2 regions of the Tindallia californiensis genome follow, and region 2 is predicted to be linked to the other one. Evidence: riboswitches for the same ligand, from Rfam matches in the RefSeq annotation. Region 2 holds a riboswitch; the other holds the start of a gene.

Region 1 (3,125 bases), on a different contig from region 2:
TTTGGCGGCTAATCGGGGAGAAAAAGAAGAGGCACTTAAAATCCAACTGGCCGCACCAGAGCTAGAAATGGTGGCTCAGTTGGAAAAAACCTTATGCTGCTCTGAAAAAGACCCTCGAAATGAAACCTATCAAGAAATTGCAGCAGATACCTGGAAAAGGTTGTTACAACCATCGCTGGAGCGAGAATTACGAGCTGAACTGACGGAACGGGCAGAAGCGGCGGCAATTCAGTTGTTTGGAAAAAATATGAGCGGCCTTTTAATGCAGCCGCCTGTAGCTGGACAACGGGTACTAGGTATTGATCCGGCCTATCGGACTGGCTGCAAACTGGCGGTAGTAGATGAGACTGGAAAATTACTGGATACAGCCACTATTTTTCCGGTACCGCCACAAAATGAATTTGTTAAATCAGCCGAGGTCATCAAAGAATTTGTGAAAAAACATGATGTAAGCGTGATAGCGATAGGAAACGGTACCGGATCCCGGGAAACAGAGCAGTTTGTTGCTTCTCTTATACCGGATTTTTCTCATGAAGTAGCCTATGTTATCGTCAGTGAAGCAGGCGCTTCTGTATATTCGGCCTCTAAACTGGCAACCAAAGAGTTTCCGGAACTGGACGTTTCATTACGTGGAGCGGTTTCTATTGCCCGGAGGCTTCAGGATCCTCTGGCAGAGCTGGTAAAAATAGAACCGAAGGCCATAGGCGTCGGCCAGTATCAGCATGATGTCAATCAAAAACAACTTGGTGAAAGATTATCCGGAGTGGTGGAAGACTGCGTAAACCGGGTAGGCGTAGATGTTAATACAGCATCACCTTCCTTGTTGCAATATGTAGCAGGGATCAGTAAAGCGGTGGCGGAAAATATGGTCATCTATCGAAATGAAATTGGTTCTTTTCAAGAACGAAAGCAGCTCTTAAAGGTTTCTCGGTTGGGACCCGCTGCTTATCAGCAATGTGCTGGTTTTATGAGAATAAGAGGAGGGAAAAACCCTCTTGAAAAAACAGGCGTGCATCCGGAATCCTATGAAGCGGCAAAAAAACTGTTGGAAAAAACCGGACTATCGGTACAGGATCTTACAGCGGAGGGGCAACGGGTTTTGGAAGAAAAACTGTCGGGGCTTCACTTGGAAAGACTGGCGGAAGAATTGGAAATTGGCATTCCGACATTGGAAGATATGGTAAAGGAACTAAAAAAGCCAGGACGAGATCCTAGGGAAGAATTACCTAAACCAGTTTTCAGAACTGATGTGATGAAGATGGAAGATTTAGAGCCTGAAATGGAGCTGACGGGAACGGTTCGCAACGTTATCGACTTTGGTGCCTTTGTGGATATAGGAGTAAAGCAAGATGGGCTGGTTCATATTTCTCAGCTTCGCAATGGATTTGTAAAGCATCCGCTGGATGTGGTGGCTGTCGGTGATGTAGTACGGGTGAAAGTATTGGAGGTAGACGTAAAAAAACAACGCATCGGTTTAACGATGAAGGGAGTTCCTCAGGAATAAACCTTGTCAATTGTTTTGCGATAACGTATAATAAATTTATAATCTTCAGGGCAGGGTGAAACTCCCGACCGGCGGTATAGTCCGCGAGTCGATCACTTAGATCGATTGATCCGGTGTGATTCCGGAGCCGACAGTATAGTCTGGATGCGAGAAGATGGTATGGATAGATTGTTCAAACCTGGCGCCTGAAGAAATTTGGGCGTCTTTTTTATCCTTTGATTGTCAGTTCTTGTACTCTTTAGAGTACTTGAAGGTAATGATCAGCCATCAACTACCAATTATCTTTACGGGGGTTCTTATGGAAAAAACCATTGAAATTGTAGGAAGCAGTAAAAGAAGATCAAAAAATAAAATGACAACCAGGCATCTCACTAGAATAGCCGTTTTAGCGGTTATTGCGTATATTCTAATGTTTCTGGAATTTGGGCTTCCCATTTTTCCTGGGTTTTTAATGTTGGATTTTAGTGATCTGCCAGCCTTGATAGGTGCTTTTGCCATGGGACCTATGGCGGGGGTAATGATCCAATTTGTGAAAGCTTTACTTCACTTTATCACAAAAAGCTGGTCTGGAGGCGTAGGAGAATTAGCGAATTTTATTATCGGCGTATTTTATGTGGTGCCGGCAGCCTTGATTTATCATTACAAAAAGGATCGGAAACATGCCGTTATAGGAGTGGCGGTAGGAACACTGATTATGGCTGTCTTAGGAGCGGTTGCTAACTATTTTGTGTTAATACCAATGTATTCACAGTTTATGCCCATTGATGCGATTATTGAGATGGGAAATGTTGCTAATAGCCGTATTGTAGACGTACGAAGCTTGGTGATTTATGGGGTGACGCCTTTTAATATTTTTAAGGGAACTATGATTGCTGTGTTCACCTTACTGTTATATAAAAAAATATCACCACTGCTGAAAATGTAAATTCAGGAAACGGAAGATGAATAGAAAACAGGACAGATGCCTGTGCTTGATGAAGGGAAGAAGTCATACAGATGATATGCGTGAAAGTGAATAACCAACGAGAAACAGAAGCCTTAGCTGAAAAGCTGGCAAGCAACCTTGAACCGGGAGATATTATCGGCCTTAGGGGCGATTTAGGTGCAGGAAAGACTACGTTTACAAAAGCCTTAGGGGCTGCTCTTGGAGTAAAGGAAGATATTACGAGTCCCACCTTTACCCTGTTACAGGAGTATGAGGGCAATGTGCCCGTCTATCATTTTGATGTCTATCGAATGAATGACCCTCAGGAATTCAATGATCTGGGAGCAGAAGAATACTTTGATGGAGATGGCATTTCTGTGGTGGAGTGGGCGGATATGGTGGAAGCTTATTTGCCGGATAAGCGGTTGCAAATTGAGATAAGATGGCTGGACAGCGACCAACGAAAGATTTGCTTTATCCCATTAGGTGATTTTAATGAACTTAAGCTGAAAGGGCTGGTAGCATCATGAAATGTTTGGCAATGGAAAGTAGCTCGATGGTTGCAGCCGTAGCATTAATGGAAAAAAACCGGCTGGTAGGAGAAATACGTACACATTATAAGAAAACTCACTCAGAAAGGCTTTTACCCATGATGGATCAGCTGTTAACCTCCTGCGAATCAACCCTTCGGGAGGT
Region 2 (3,125 bases):
ATGGTGGCAGAATTAATTCGAGAAAAAGTACTTCAGTATCTCGAACAGGAAATTCCTCATGGCGTTGCTGTTATAACAGAAAAAATGACCTATCGGGAAGAAAAAAACCTTACGGAAATACAAGCAGCTATCTTTTGTGAGAAAAAATCTCATAAAGGGATTATTATTGGGAAAAATGGCAGGAAACTTAAAGGTATCGGAAAAGCGGCACGAAAAGATATTGAAGATTTATTGGGCCATCAGGTCCACCTGGAGTTATGGGTAAAAGTCAAAGAAGGATGGCGAGATCAGGATAATATACTGAAAGATCTTGGGTATAAAGAGTAAAGGTGAAATCGATGTTATTAAGTACGGAAGCTTTTGTTCTCAAGAGTCAAAAATATCGAGAAGCGGATAGTTTGCTGACACTATATAGTCGGCAACACGGAAAAATGAGTGCGATTGCAAAAGGTTCTCGAAAACCAAAAAGTAAAATGCTGGCTGGCGTACAACCTTTTACCCACGCTGAGTTTTTGCTCTATAAAGGTAAAAATATGTATACGGTTAGCCAGGTGGAAGTCCGACATAGTTTTTATCCATTAAGAGAAGACTATTACCGCTTAGCTTTTGCAGCTTACAGTGTTGAACTGGTTATGTTGGAAGCCTTAGAAGGACAAGGAAACAGCGATGCTTTTTCAAACTTTGGTAACACCTTAACCTTAATGTGCCGAGAAGAGACTAAGATAGATTCTTTGATTAGGGCTTTTGAGTTGAAGATGTTAACGAGCTATGGATATCAGCCCAACTTTATTTCCTGTTCTCTGTGTGGGAGCCGCTTATCCGATTCAATGCCTTTTTTCAGCAACTCTCAGGGAGGTATGGTGTGTGCAAGCAAAGATCACGAGGCAAAAGATCTGAAACCTGTTTCCTGTCAAATCGTAAAGTTAGCACGGTTTTATCTGCAGCATGACCTTAAAGCGGCGGCTCGGTTAACCGTACCGGAAGATATCAACAAAGAACTGCAACAACTGATAGAAGGATATATTCGCTACCATTTTGATTATTTTGCACCGAAAAGCTTACGTCATTTGCCGGATTAGAAAAGTAAAGATAGATTGACATTTTTTTTGAGTTTGGTAAAATGTTTTCATAACAATAAAATAACTTCAGGGACAGGTGTAATTCCTTACCGGCGGTTAAAGCCCGCGAGCCATATTGGCTGATCTGGTGAAATTCCGGAGCCGACAGTTAAAGTCTGGATGAAAGAAGTATGAGCATAGTAGGTATGATTTTTGTATCCTTACGTTCCTGAACGCATTTTGTTCGGGAACTTTTTTTGTAGCAAAAAATAGTGTGTTGCTAAACAAATGAAAAATAACAGGGAGGACGGGTAATGCCACATGAAAAATGGATGAAAGAAGCACTCAAAATGGCTGAAAAAGGATGGGGGAATACCAATCCAAATCCTTTGGTTGGCGCTGTTATTACCAAAGAAGACCAATTGATCTCAAAAGGATATCATGAATATGCAGGTGGCCCTCATGCGGAAATAAATGCGTTAAAGAAGGCAGGAGACGCTTCAGCAGGAAGTACTATGTATGTAACCTTAGAGCCTTGCAGTCATTACGGCAAAACCCCTCCTTGTGCGGAAGCAATCATTAAAGCCGGGGTTGAAAAAGTGATTATTGCTGCCGGAGATCCCAATGAAAAAGTGGCCGGCAAAGGAGAAGAAATGCTTCGAAAAGCAGGCATTGAAGTAATAACTGGCGTGATGGAGAAAGAAGCAAGAAAACAAAACGAAATATTTATGCACTATATCACAGAAAAAAAACCTTACCTGATCGCAAAGGCAGCTATGAGCTTAGATGGGAAAATTGCAACAAAGCAAGGGCATTCACAATGGATTACAGGAGAAGAAGCAAGGAATCATGCACATTGGGTGAGACAAAGAGTTTCGGCCATTCTGGTGGGAGTGAATACCGTGATAGCTGATAATCCGCAACTGACGGTACGACTGCCTCTGGATAAAGTAAATCAGCCACTCCGAGTGGTTTTAGACAGTAAAGGGAATATCCCACTAACATCAACGCTAGTTTCAACGGCAAAAGAAATAAAAACAATGGTTGCAACAACGGATCAAATGCCAGTGGATCTTGAAAAAAAACTGTTGCTAGAAGGAGTTGAAGTAGTCCGATTTCCTCATAAACAGGGTCAGGTTGATATTCAATCATTAATCGATTATTTCGCATCAAAAGAAGTAGACAGCGTGTTAGTAGAAGGCGGAAGCCGTGTGATGGCATCTTTTATATCTGAAAAAATGATCAATAAGCTATTATGGTATATCGCACCTAAAATAATCGGTGGAAACAAAGCACCTGGACCTATTGGAGGAGAAGGTATCCTTCATATGAAAGAGGCACTGCCTATAACGGAAATGGAAACTATCCAGCTTGGCGAAGACTGGCTAATGACTGGCTACATGAAAGGAGCAGAGAAATGTTTACCGGAATAGTGGAAGAAATTGGCGAAGTGGTTAACTTGGTAAGTCAACAAAATCGCATTAGTCTTCAAATAAAGTGTCAAAAAGTGCTACAAGATGTGCAACTAGGAGATAGTATTGCTGTAAATGGAGTATGCCTGACAGTTACCAACTTCACAGCCGGTCAAATGGAAGCAGATGTTATGCCGGAAACCATAAGAAGCACCAGTTTAAGTGAAGCCAAGCCTGGAAAAAAAGTAAACTTGGAAAGAGCTCTTCCGGTTAATGGTAGGTTAGGTGGTCATATTGTAACAGGTCATATTGATGGTATTGGCACGATGATTAAAAAATATCAGGAAAAAAACGCTATTTGGATTTATATTAAAACCACAACAGAAATCATGCGATACATCGTACACAAAGGATCCATCGCTATGGATGGAACGAGTTTAACCGTTGCAAAAGTAGAGAAGGATGCTTTTGCGGTCTCCATCATACCTCATACAGCAGAAATGACCATTCTTACGGAAAAAGACATAGGCGCTGTTATTAACCTGGAGTGTGATATTATCGGAAAATATGTTGAGAAATTAATGATGGGAAAAGAATCAGAAAATACAGGGATAACCGTAGAAAAACTTCAAAGGTACGGATTTTGAAAGGAGAA

Evidence for each region. Region 2 has a riboswitch for FMN ahead of ribD (bifunctional diaminohydroxyphosphoribosylaminopyrimidine deaminase/5-amino-6-(5-phosphoribosylamino)uracil reductase RibD). Riboswitches for the same ligand answer to the same signal wherever they lie in the genome.
Region 1: it holds a riboswitch for FMN, as region 2 does, so the genes downstream of both, BLV55_RS04630 (ECF transporter S component) here and ribD (bifunctional diaminohydroxyphosphoribosylaminopyrimidine deaminase/5-amino-6-(5-phosphoribosylamino)uracil reductase RibD) in region 2, are expected to answer to the same signal.

The regions. Positions count from the first base shown of each region.
Region 1 is NZ_FNPV01000003.1:118,236-121,360, reverse strand. It holds gene BLV55_RS04635 (Tex family protein) at 1-1,504, shown strand, start outside; FMN riboswitch at 1,542-1,664, shown strand; gene BLV55_RS04630 (ECF transporter S component) at 1,659-2,429, shown strand; gene tsaE (tRNA (adenosine(37)-N6)-threonylcarbamoyltransferase complex ATPase subunit type 1 TsaE) at 2,501-2,959, shown strand; gene tsaB (tRNA (adenosine(37)-N6)-threonylcarbamoyltransferase complex dimerization subunit type 1 TsaB) at 2,956-3,125, shown strand, end outside.
Region 2 is NZ_FNPV01000001.1:275,377-278,501, reverse strand. It holds gene era (GTPase Era) at 1-327, shown strand, start outside; gene recO (DNA repair protein RecO) at 339-1,079, shown strand; FMN riboswitch at 1,138-1,254, shown strand; gene ribD (bifunctional diaminohydroxyphosphoribosylaminopyrimidine deaminase/5-amino-6-(5-phosphoribosylamino)uracil reductase RibD) at 1,373-2,491, shown strand; gene BLV55_RS01295 (riboflavin synthase) at 2,476-3,117, shown strand.